DNA from 3 places in the Vibrio sp. JZG10 genome. Region 1 is predicted to be linked to each of the others. Evidence: predicted binding sites of a transcription regulator. Region 1 holds the regulator's gene; each other region holds the start of a gene.
What was found. Region 1 encodes CRP, which controls carbon source genes, mostly activating them, when cyclic AMP is high. Its sites were predicted from a motif close to TGTGANNNNNNTCACA; they were not measured.
Positions count from the first base shown of each region.

Region 2: a site for CRP is predicted at 2,448-2,463, ahead of ACWYVB_RS11820 (NupC/NupG family nucleoside CNT transporter). Genes of this name have one in related genera too.
Region 3: a site for CRP is predicted at 1,951-1,966, ahead of deoD (purine-nucleoside phosphorylase). Genes of this name have one in related genera too.

Region 1 covers NZ_JBSUGE010000030.1:15,222-19,512, reverse strand. Annotated here, with positions in the region: gene astD (succinylglutamate-semialdehyde dehydrogenase) at 1-567, shown strand, start outside; gene ACWYVB_RS22390 (DUF1338 domain-containing protein) at 817-1,608, shown strand; gene crp (cAMP-activated global transcriptional regulator CRP) at 1,754-2,386, opposite strand; gene ACWYVB_RS22380 (phosphoribulokinase) at 2,627-3,496, opposite strand; gene ACWYVB_RS22375 (YheU family protein) at 3,621-3,833, opposite strand; gene ACWYVB_RS22370 (hydrolase) at 3,867-4,291, opposite strand, start outside.
Region 2 covers NZ_JBSUGE010000009.1:29,514-33,804, reverse strand. Annotated here, with positions in the region: gene prfC (peptide chain release factor 3) at 1-1,350, shown strand, start outside; gene ACWYVB_RS11830 (DUF5363 family protein) at 1,446-1,643, shown strand; gene ACWYVB_RS11825 (TatD family hydrolase) at 1,630-2,403, shown strand; gene ACWYVB_RS11820 (NupC/NupG family nucleoside CNT transporter) at 2,608-3,891, shown strand.
Region 3 covers NZ_JBSUGE010000004.1:291,367-295,657, forward strand. Annotated here, with positions in the region: gene ACWYVB_RS08255 (hypothetical protein) at 1-1,050, opposite strand, end outside; gene deoD (purine-nucleoside phosphorylase) at 1,122-1,832, opposite strand; gene ACWYVB_RS08265 (YbgA family protein) at 2,230-3,180, shown strand; gene ACWYVB_RS08270 (MerR family transcriptional regulator) at 3,170-3,973, shown strand; gene phrB (deoxyribodipyrimidine photo-lyase) at 3,993-4,291, shown strand, end outside.

The DNA of each region.
Region 1 (4,291 bases):
AAACTGGTTGAAGCGACGAAGAATATTCGCGTAGACCAACCATTTGCAGAGCCTGCGCCATTTATGGGGCCGCAAATCTCCGTTGCCGCAGCCAAGTTCATTCTCGATGCACAAGCGAACCTTCAATCACTTGGTGGTGAAAGCTTGATTGAAGCTAAAGCAGGAGAGGCGGCGTTTGTTTCTCCGGGCATTATTGATGTAACGGACATTGCTGAGCTACCAGATGAAGAGTACTTCGGTCCACTTCTGCAAGTGGTGCGTTACGAAGGGCTAGAAAAAGCCGTAGAACTGGCGAACGACACGCGCTTTGGTCTCTCTGCTGGTTTAGTTTCAACTGACGACCAAGAATGGGAATACTTCGTTGACCATATTCGTGCAGGGATCGTGAACCGTAACCGCCAGCTCACAGGTGCAAGTGGTGATGCGCCATTTGGTGGCCCTGGTGCGTCAGGTAACCTACGTCCAAGCGCTTATTACGCAGCAGACTACTGTGCGTACCCGATGGCATCAATGGAAGGTCAAGAGACTATCTTGCCTGCAACATTAAGCCCAGGTGTGGCGCTATAAGTTTTAATAACAGAGTCGCAACCATGTATTGCGGCTCACCTTGCCGGCGAATCATTTAGGTATGGGTTGTAGTGATCGTTGGCAGAACACGGAAAGTGAGCAAAGACTCGGAAAAGCGTGTTGACTGACTGGCATTTACCGTCACAGGTTGATGGCTGCTCGTTCATTATTCTGGACAACTTTTCGTTGTGAACGAGCAGTCAACTTCCGCTTACCTTTTAACTCTACATCTCGTAACAAGGAGTCGTTATGACGCCCGATGTGTTATTTGAATCGCTATGGCAAGATTACATTCAACGTCTTTGCCCTTCTGCTGCGAAAGTACATCAGCTGCTTCAAGAAGATGAGCCTCTGATTAATGATCATATAGCTTTACGTACCTTCAATATTGCGCCTCTTGGTATCGAAACCTTAGCTAAACCATTTGTAGCCATTGGCTACCAGGCATGTGGTGACTACGTTTTCGAAAGTAAAAAGTTGGTTGCTAAACACTATGAGCACCCTGATCCGAAGCAACCTAAAGTCTTTATTAGTGAGCTAAAAGTTGAGGAGTGTTCACCTGAGCTGCAAGAGATTGTGAAAAAGCTGGTGGCACAAGTCGATGCAGGCAAGCTGAACGATAGCGCATTCTTACATGGTGGACGCTTGTGGGATTTAAGCTTTGCTGACTACCAAACGTTGGCTAAAGAAAGTGAGTATGCATCATGGTTGGCTGCGCATGGTTACGGCGCAAACCACTTCACGGTGAGCGTTAACCAGCTCAATGAATACGAAGAAGTGAAGCAAGTAAACGATCACTTACGTACGGCCGGATTTACCATTAATGAAAACGGCGGGGAAGTGAAGGGCACTCCTGAGGTGCTGCTAGAACAATCATCGACCATGGCGGATAAAGTGGCGGTTCGCTTTAGCGAAGGCACTGAAATTATCCCTGGTGGCTTTTACGAGTTTGCTAAGCGCTACCCGATGGAAAACGGTGAGCTGTACCCAGGTTTTGTGGCGGCTTCAGCGGACAAAATCTTTGAAAGTACGAATGGTTAACTTTTAGGGTTAACCTTTCGGCTAATCAACTTGCTCATTAGTCTTTTGTTGCTCTGAGCTCAATGTGGTTACAAGACAAATAAAAAGCCACCAATGTCGCCATTGGTGGCTTTTATAATTTTGTTCGCGTCACTCTGGTTTGAGATTAACGAGTACCGTAAACCACGATAGTTTTACCGTGCGCAGAGATTAAGTTCTGCTCTTCTAACATTTTCAAGATACGACCTACTGTCTCACGAGAACAGCCAACGATTTGACCGATTTCTTGACGAGTGATCTTGATTTGCATGCCGTCTGGGTGAGTCATTGCGTCTGGTTGTTTTGCAAGGTTCAGAAGCGTCTGAGCGATACGACCAGTTACGTCTAGGAACGCCAGGTCACCCACTTTTTGGCTAGTTACTTGAAGACGACGAGCCATCTGCGCAGAAAGGCGCATTAGGATGTCTGGGTTTACTTGGATAAGCTGACGGAATTTCTTGAAAGAAATTTCAGCAACTTCACAAGGAGATTTAGCACGAACCCAAGCTGTGCGCTCTTGGTCTTCCTCGAATAGACCAAGTTCACCAATAAAGTCTCCTTGGTTTAGGTAAGAAAGGATCATCTCCTTACCTTCTTCGTCTTTGATAAGAACCGCAACAGAACCTTTAACGATGTAGTACAAAGTTTCTGCCTTTTCGCCCGCGTGAATTAGCGTGCTCTTTGAAGGGTACTTATGAATATGACAGTGTGAAAGAAACCACTCTAATGTTGGGTCGGTTTGAGGTTTACCTAGAACCATAATATCTCACTTCCTCTGCAGGGTACGCTTGCGCTATCCATATTTTAGCTAAGCCTGAATTAGGCCTACTAGAATAAGAGCACTTTTTATATGCTGCAAGCTCTCTTGTGTTTCGGTAAGAAATAGTATCCTTTTTCGAAAACGATTTCTTGATTTTAATCGTGCCATGATTGAGATTTTGTAAGCAAAACTGTGCACATGATCACGGTATGAAAAGTAAACATCTTCGCAGGCAGGTTTTTAGCCAATTTTCCCTGTTTCGATGAGCTGTTGTAGGATAGGCCGAACTATGAGCTCCATTGCAAAGCTCATCTTACCGCCTGGTACGACAATCGTGTTGTGGCGTGACATGAATGAGCCATCAATCATAGCCAGGAGATATGGGAAGTCGACTTTCTTTATCCCACGCAAGCGAATAACGACAAAGCTCTCATCCAGGCTTGGGATACCTTTCGCGTTAAGTGGGTTAGAGGTATCGACCGTTGGGACGCGCTGAAAGTTAATATGAGTGCGAGAAAATTGTGGTGTGATGTAGTTAAGATAATCGTCCATCGAGCGCACGATAGAATCCATTACTGCTTCTCGTGAATGACCGCGGTCACGAGTATCACGCACAAACTTTTGGATCCACTCTAAGTTTACGATTGGTACCATACCAATCAAGAAATCCACATGTTGCGCGACATTAACATCGCCATCCACAACACCGCCGTGCAAGCCTTCATAGAAGAGAACGTCACTGTTCTCCGGTAAGTCCTGCCATGGTGTGAAGGTACCAGGCATTTGATTATAAGGTACGGCCTCGTCAAAGGTGTGTAGGTAGCGACGTACGCTGCCTGCGCCATCGTGACCATATTTACGGAAAAACTCTTCCAATCCTGGAAAGTCATTAGCTTGAGGGCCAAAGTAGCTAATGTGTCGACCTTGCTCGCGCGCTTTACGGATTTCTATATCCATTTCAGGGCGAGTAAAGCGATGGAAGCTGTCGCCTTCAACCCATGCGGGTTTAACGTTCATCATATTGAACATCTTACGGAAGGCTTCAGATGTAGTGGTCGTGCCGGCACCAGATGAACCAGTAACCGCAATAATTGGGTGTTTAGCTGACATGACAAACCTTGTCGAAAATTACTTACCTGTAATGTGCAGTAGGCTGCTACTGCACGGTCGATAACCCACTATAGCACGTAACAATGCCTTGTCATTGAGTGGGGTACGGTAAAATGTGAAGGTTCTAAAATTTTGTTTTTACCTGAATATCGACGGTTTCGTGCAGTTCAGAGAACACGATAACCGCTTCGCCTTTTTCTAATTGAGTTTTTACTTGATCCACTTTGTCTTGCAAAGAAACCTCGACGGTTCCGTAATCCGTGCCTTCACGTAAGACGAATTCACGAATTAAGTTTTCCAATGTTTCTGGCGCAATGTCTTGCCATGGAATGATCATAAATACCTCGAACTTTTATGATGAGCGGCTAGTTTACTGCTTTCGCTGCTTGGATACAGCAGAAAGGTAATCTGCGGCAATACTTTCGTAATACGCTGGCAGCGCTTCTTCCAACCAAAATTTCGGCTTGAGCGCTGAACCTGTAAGGAAACCAACATGCCCACCGTGCTCAAAGAGACGGTAATCAATATTATCTGGCAGAACAAATTTCGGGATCACATCGTCGGTCATGAATGGATCGTCTTTGGCGTGAATGATCAGTGTCGGTAGCGTGATCTGTTGTAATTTACTTAAGCCAGAACATTGATCGTAATAATCTTGTGCGTCTTTAAAACCGTGCAGTGGTGCCGTGATCAAATCATCGAATTCATACAATCGTGTGACACGTTTTATTGAGTTGTAGGACAAAGCGAGCTCGCCATGCAACAAGTGATGTTTTTGCAATGCGTTGCGTTTGA
Region 2 (4,291 bases), on a different contig from region 1:
GATTGCCTGGTAAACCTACTTGATACTCCTGGACACGAAGACTTCTCGGAAGATACATATCGTACTCTAACGGCAGTCGACTCGTGTTTGATGGTTATCGATGCAGCGAAAGGTGTCGAGGATCGTACTCGTAAGTTGATGGAAGTAACCCGTCTACGTGATACGCCAATCGTGACCTTCATGAACAAACTTGACCGTGACGTTCGTGATCCAATGGAAGTATTGGACGAAGTAGAAAACGAATTGGGCATGATGTGTGCGCCTATCACGTGGCCAATCGGCTGTGGTAAAGAGTTTAAAGGTGTGTACCACATTCACCGTGATGAAACGATTTTATACGAATCTGGTCACGGTCATGAGATTCAAGAAGTTCGAATCATCAAAGGTCTAGATAACCCAGAGCTTGATGAAAAAGTCGGTGCAGGCCTTGCGGAAAGTGTTCGAGAAGAGCTTGAGCTTGTTATGGGTGCTTGCCCTGAGTTTGATTTGGAAATGTTCTTAACAGGTGACCTGACGCCAGTTTACTTCGGTACCGCATTAGGTAACTTCGGTGTAGACCACATGCTAGACGGTCTAACAGAGTGGGCACCAGCACCGAAAACGCGTCAAGCGGTTGAGCGTGAAGTTGAAGCGACAGAAGAGAAGTTCTCTGGTTTCGTATTCAAGATCCAAGCAAACATGGACCCGAAACACCGTGACCGTATCGCATTCATGCGTATTGTATCGGGTACTTACACGCAGGGTATGAAGATGAACCACGTTCGTCTTGGCAAGCAGGTGAGTATCTCTGATGCAGTAACCTTTATGGCGGGTGACCGTTCACGTGCAGAACACGCTTACGCGGGTGATATCATTGGTCTGCATAACCACGGTACTATCCAGATTGGTGATACCTTTACTCAAGGTGAGTCACTGAAGTTCTCTGGTATTCCGAACTTCGCCCCGGAACTGTTCCGTCGTATTCGCCTGAAAGATCCACTAAAGCAGAAACAGCTACTAAAAGGCTTGGTGCAACTATCAGAAGAAGGTGCGGTACAGGTATTCCGTCCACTACAAAACAACGATCTGATCGTTGGTGCCGTTGGTGTACTTCAGTTCGATGTTGTTGTGGCTCGTTTGAAGTCTGAATATAACGTTGAAGCGATTTATGAAGGCATCAACGTTGCAACTGCGCGTTGGGTTGAGTGTGATGATGCGAAGAAACTGGATGAGTTCCAACGTAAGAACCAAGCAAATTTAGCATTGGATGGTGGTGATAACTTAACGTATATTGCGCCAACAATGGTTAACTTAAACTTGGCGAAAGAGCGTTTCCCTGATATTGATTTCCGTGCGACGCGTGAGCACTAATCAAAAAGCGGTTTGGGTAAGCTTTAACGCAAACTAGATTTTAAAACGCCCTTGGCTATAAACTTAGCCAAGGGCGTTTTTTATAAGGATGAGATATGAACTGGTTTAAACGAGGATTGAAGCGTTACGACGACTGGTGCAAGGAGATGGGGCTAACCCCCGATCAAAAACGCAGCTGCGTTCCGTATCGAAAAGATCCTGCCCATCAAAATGAAGAGAACAGTGAAGCTCTGCTATTTTCTGATTCTCAGTTTGTCGGTACAGATAAAAAGTCTCAAGATGAAGCTCTTTGATACCCATTGTCACTTTGACTTTGATGTATTCCAAGGTGACTTTGCACATCAACTTCAGCTAGCTCAAACGCAAGGTGTGACAAGAATTCTGATTCCTTCAGTGGGACCTCAAAACTGGGCTCGTATTCAAACCTTGGCAGATCAACATGCCAATTTGTATTACGCCCTTGGGTTTCATCCGTATTTTCTTGAAGATAACGTCGAGCAGCACTTTGCTGAATTGGAACATTATCTAAAACAAAATGTTCCCCAGTGCGTGGCAATAGGAGAGTGTGGGCTAGATTTTGCCATTGATGTTGACCCACAGTTGCAAGAAAAGACACTTGAAGTTCAATTTGAACTGGCTAGACGCTTCGAACTCCCAGTTATTTTACACAGCCGAAAAGCGCACAATCGCCTTATTCAAATGGTTAAAGCGGCGAAGCTCCCTCGGGGAGGTGTGCTACATGCTTTCTCTGGGAGTTATCAGCAAGCAATGGAGTGGGTCAAAATAGGTTTTTTTATCGGTGTAGGAGGAACCATCACCTACCCAAGAGCGAAGAAAACGCGCGACGCAATTCAAAAATTACCACTCAAACATCTCGTGATCGAAACAGATGCACCGGATATGCCTATACTTGGATATCAAGGGGAGTCGAATCACCCAGCCAAACTCATTCATGTCTTTAATGAGCTCGTAGAGTTGCATAACGGCTCAAAGCAATCGATTGCCTCTCAGTTATGGAAAAATAGCAATTTTGCTTTCTCGATATGTGAATAAAATCTAAAGATGTGGTTTGAAATAGAAAACGTTTTCCTGCTTATTGTGAATTAACTCACAAAGCTGGCTGAATCAATCATGAATCTTATAGGAAAGTGTGAGGCTGGCATTACTTTAATTGATTCTGCATGAGTATAATTGCTCCCGCTTTATAGCTCCATTTTGTAACACGCCAATAAATAACTTATAAGGAAGTCATAAACTATGAGCCTGTTTATGAGCCTAATCGGTATGGTAGTGCTTCTTGCGATTGCAGTGGCATTTTCTAATAACCGAAAAGCTATCAATCTAAGAACTGTGGGTGGCGCATTCGCTATCCAATTCGCATTAGGTGCATTTGTTCTGTATGTACCTTGGGGCCGTGATCTACTAAACGGTTTCTCTTCAGGTGTTTCTAACGTTATCAACTACGGTAACGATGGTTCATCATTCCTGTTCGGTGGTCTTGTTTCTGACAAGATGTTCGAAGTATTCGGCGGCGGCGGTTTCATCTTCGCATTCCGTGTTCTTCCTACACTGATCTTCTTCTCTGCACTGATTTCAGTTCTTTACTACATTGGCGTTATGCAATGGGTTATCAAGATTCTTGGTGGCGCACTACAAAAAGCGCTGGGCACTTCACGTGCGGAATCAATGTCAGCAGCAGCAAACATTTTCGTAGGTCAAACAGAAGCACCTCTAGTTGTTCGTCCATTCGTTCCAAAAATGACTCAATCAGAGCTATTCGCGGTAATGTGTGGTGGTCTAGCTTCTGTTGCTGGTGGTGTACTAGCGGGCTACGCTTCAATGGGTGTTCCACTAGAGTACCTAGTAGCAGCATCATTCATGGCGGCACCAGGTGGTCTACTATTCGCTAAAATCCTTCACCCAGAGACTGACCAGCCTCACGAAAGTATCGAAGAAGCGATGGACGGCGGCGACGACAAACCAGTAAACGTAATCGACGCAGCAGCGGGCGGTGCGGCTTCTGGTCTACAACTTGCGCTTAACGTAGGTGCAATGCTAATCGCATTCGTTGGTCTAATCGCGCTGATCAACGGTATGCTAGGTGGCATCGGTGGTTGGTTCGGCATGCCAGAACTAACGCTAGAGCTAATCCTAGGTTACGCATTCTCTCCACTAGCATTCCTAATCGGTGTTCCATGGGCTGAAGCAGTAACTGCTGGTTCATTCATCGGTCAGAAAATCGTAGTGAACGAATTCGTTGCTTACTTGAACTTCACACCATACCTAGGTGAAAACGCTCAAGTAATCGCGGCAACTGGTGAAGTAATGTCTGAGAAGACAACAGCTATCATCTCATTCGCACTATGTGGTTTCGCGAACCTTTCTTCTATCGCGATTCTACTTGGTGGTCTAGGTAGCCTTGCACCAAACCGTCGTAGTGACATCGCTCGCATGGGTGTTAAAGCTGTTCTTGCAGGTACGTTGTCTAACCTTATGGCAGCGACAATTGCAGGCTTCTGCTTAAGCCTTGCAGCACTATAATTAGAATCGGTTCTTAATATATAGACGCCGTTTTACATCATGCCCTGTAGCAAGAGATTGCTGCGGGGCATTTTTCGTTTTTCGGGCTCCAAAATCTCACCGGGTGCCGACCTCAGTCTATGAGTTACGCAGCCGATGGAATAGGGGCTAGGAAATTTTGAGATACAAACCGTTTGCGCTCTATTTGGTGCTACAGTTTTGCGGTGAAACTCTATAATGTATTAATCACAGGATAGTGGTTAAGGTTGATACTTAATCACGTAATGAATATTACATAATCGATGGGCAAATGACTTGCCCAGCAATATCAGATCTAATAGGCGTTTTGCTGTGTGATGTGATATTAAAGACACCGCAATCATAGATTGTTGTGCCATAGGCCAAACTGGTACTGTGCGGT
Region 3 (4,291 bases), on a different contig from region 1:
AATTCGAGACAAACAAACGCTCAGTGCTGCCGAACGTAGTAGGGGGTCTTGAGGCATATATAGAGATACACGTTTGTTGGGGCAACACATATCAAGTACATGCAGGTAATGAGCGTATGATGTGTAAGGCGGACGAACTAATGCACCTTTAGATGGGTAATGGAATACAGAAAGATTACCAAGAGGATCTTCCACGTTACCGCGAGCCAAAATGGTTTGGTATTTTTGGTCAATACGCTCACGCAGGAGGTTCGAAGGTTCCGCTGGCGGTTCACTTGCTTCCGCTGTGTACTCTTGGGAAACAAAACGAGAGACCTCGTCGTACGGGTTATGGTCTAGCGTGGCGATTGGCTCTTCATCAGCAGAATAGTTCACATGTTGACAAAGAATATAGCCTGAGTGGGCTTCACCAGAAACAATCCAGTAGACACCATTATTGCTGTTTGGCTGCAATGCAACATAGTTTGAGGCCAATTCATAGTGCGTTGCGTGGTTTACCCAACGAGCATCAATAGTGGCTAATTTACGGCGACAGCGACTCGCAATATGATCAACATGGTCGTAAAAGGTTTTCGGGTTGATACTGAGTTTTCGGCAGATCTCGCGTACAGAGTAACCAGTAAACAATAAGCCCATTAAATTCTCTTGGAATTGTAGCTTTTTGTTCGCGCCTGACCATTTATCAACAAAGGTACTTTGACACGCTTTACAACGGTAACGTTGACGATCACCACTGTAACCGAAAGCGTGGTAGAGGTGTTTATGTGTGTGGACGGATAGTCCAAAGTTCTCGCAATCATCATTGCGGCACGCAGGCAACCCGTCACTGTGGACGTGTCGCAGGCGATGAAGTTCGTTCACGACATCGCGATTGTTAAGTAAGGGGGGGAAAGCTCCACATTCACGGCATACCATCGCCGGACGTTTAGGGTTAGCATGTTGCAGAACGTAACGCTTTGCATCACTCAATCCAAAGTTGTCACACGCCAATGTTTTACAAAAGTTGAGTTGTAACCCATCTGCGTCTTTTGGCAGTTCGCCGTTAGACACAATCGCCCCCTCGGGATAATTCGGGCAGCCAGCAATAACTCTGGCTGCAAATTATTACTTACTACTTGTTCTTAGATGTTGATTGCGGTTTCTAGCGCAACTTTCATCATGTCGTTGAACGACTTTTGACGCTCTTCTGAGCTTAGTTTTTCGCCACGGATGATGTGGTCAGAAACCGTTAGGATAGTTAACGCCTTCGCACCTAGGTCTGCAGCAACACCGTAGATACCAGCCGCTTCCATGTCTACACCTAGGATGCCTAGTTTTTCCATCTTCTCGAAGATGTCAGCTTCTGGTGTGTAGAACAAGTCTGCAGAGAATACGTTACCAACTTTCACTGGTACTTGTTGAGCACGTGCTTGGTTTACCGCTTCTTCTAGAAGGCCGTAGTCAGCGATTGCAGCGAAGTCGTGGTTGTTGAAACGGATACGGTTTACTTTAGAGTCTGTAGAAGCACCCATACCGATAACAACGTCCATTAGGTTAACGTCGTCACGTACCGCACCACAGCTACCTACACGGATTACGTTTTTCACGCCGTATTCTGCGATTAGCTCGTGTACGTAGATACAGCAAGAAGGGATACCCATGCCGTGACCCATAACAGACACTTTTTTGCCTTTGTAAGTGCCAGTAAAGCCGAACATGTTACGAACGTCACAAACTTGCTTCACATCTTCAAGAAACGTTTCTGCGATGTATTTAGCACGTAAAGGGTCGCCTGGCATTAGAACCGTTTCAGCGAAATCACCTGGTTGTGCATTGATGTGTGGGGTTGCCATAAGTGCTCTCCAAAGTTTTGTTTTGATAAAACGCCTCTAGTATAGGACGCTATTACCAATTCTGTTGAACTTGTTCGTTTTCGTTGAAGCAATAATATCGGGACGTACAGTGGCCCCTTGAGAGCTTAGTCACAAAAACCACGCTTTTAGAAACCATGAACATCATTGATAACTAAATCTGTTGAAAGCAAAAGAGCAATCGATTCGCTTTTGAGCGATTTGTCGATTGCGCGCACAAAATGGACTCTGAGAACATCAAAAACTTTTGAGAAAGCGCTGATCGAAATGCTCTTGAGAAGAGTAAAACGATTAAATTGTACAATTTATTTTCTTGTACAATCTGAAAAGCCTTGCTATAAGTTATACAACAAAACATTTTGTATAGGGATGCGTCATCATGGAATCTTCAATCAAAGTAGGTATCAGTTCTTGTGTTTTGGGTGAACGAGTTCGTTTTGACTCTGGTCATAAAGTAAGTAACTTTGTGACTAAAGAGCTCAGCCCATATTTTGACTTTGTTTCGGTATGTCCCGAAGTGGGCGTCGGAATGCCAGTGCCGCGACCAACAATTCGTTTGATTTCCGAAGAAGAGCGTGTGGCGCTGGTAGAAACTAAAAATCCAGAAAATGACCATACCGATAATATGCTTGCTTACTCTGCTAACAAAGTGGAGGAACTACAAAGCGAGCAACTTTGCGGTTACATCGTCTGTGCCAAGTCTCCAACTTGCGGTATGGAGCGCGTCAAGGTTTATAGCAAAAATAACGCAGCGAAAGAGGGCGTCGGCTTGTACACACAAACGCTGATGAAAAAAATGCCTTGGTTGCCCGTCGAGGAGGATGGCCGACTCAACGATCCTGTATTAAAAGAAAACTTTATTACCCGAGTATTTTGCCTGAACGACTTTTATGACTCGATGGACGGAGAGCCAACTCGAGGCAAAATTATCGATTTTCATTCGCGCTATAAGTTGACCTTGATGGCGCATCACCCTGAGTCATACCGCTCTCTTGGTCGTTTAGTTGCCGATGTCGCTAGCTATGAAATCGAAGAATTCTATCGAGAGTATCGCTTAGGTCTTATGAAGGCACTTGCGAATCGTGCTAGCCGAAAAAACAACACTAACGTACTAATGCATTTACAAGGGTATTTTAAGCGCGCTTTAACTAAAGACGAAAAAGAAGAATTAGCAACAGTAATTCATGACTACCGCACTGGTACATTGCCATTATTAGCACCGTTGACATTGATTAAGCACTACTTAAACACTTACCCAGATGAGTATTTAGCAAAACAGAAGTTTTTAGAACCGTATCCGCAGGAGATGAGATTACGCTATGGTTTGTAGTTCAGAAGAAAAACTATACGCGATCCGAGATGTCGCAGAAATCACGGGTGTGAAGCCAGTTACGCTGAGAGCTTGGCAGAGAAGATACAATTTGATCCAGCCTCAGCGAACAGAAAAAGGGCACAGACTTTATCGACAGCAAGATCTCGATACGATTCGTGAAGTCCAGAGTTGGCTCGCGAAGGGGATTGCCATCGGTAAAGTAAAGGGACTTTTGGGAAAAAGTGCGGACGTAGAAGTCAACAATGAAGTTCGTACTCTCGAAGAAGTAGAAACCATGTTATCAGCACTTTCGAAACTGAATCGAGGCAAAGCGGAAAGCTTACTTGCTTCTGTTCTCAAAGAGTATCCATTGAACTTGGTTATTGAACAATTTATTGACCCTGTATTTGACGCGCTGGAGATGGTCAAAGGATCGCTGAGATCGTTGCAGATGGGGTTATTTCAAACTTGTTTGATTACTCGTCTTGCCCTTGTTATCGACTCTGAAAACAAAGCCGCTTCCAAAGGGAAGTGCTTGCTTATCAGCTTTGAACAACATAGGGAAGCAGAGAGCTGGATTCAAGCAGCGAAGTTGTGTGAGCAAGGGTATCACACGACGTTGATCGACAAAGTTGATGATGTCTCTGGTTTACTGGAGCACGAAGTTGTTGATAGCTACTCGCTTATTTACCTGTTTTCCAATAAAGCGCTGGCAGCTAAGCAAGTGGAGTCTATCAAAATGCTTCAAACACGTTTTGGCGAACGTATTGGATGTTCTGAAGTGATTGAGAAACTGCACCTAACAGAATAGACGAAACGAAGGAGACACCATGATCTTAGTATGGTTTCGACGTGATTTACGAACGTTAGACCACACCGCACTTAAAGCGGCGTTAGATTCAGGTCAGCCTGTTGTCGCTTGTTTCATCGCGACGCCAGAGCAGTGGCGAGAACACCACATGGCGCCGATGCAGGCGGATCTCATTGCTCGTCGTTTAGAGTATCTCAACGACGAGTTGGAAAGCCTGAATGTGCCTTTTTTATATAAAGAGGTGCCGTCGTTTTCTGATTGTACCGAAGTGATTAGTGAATGGGCGAAAACACTTGAAGCAACGTCTGTTATGGCGAA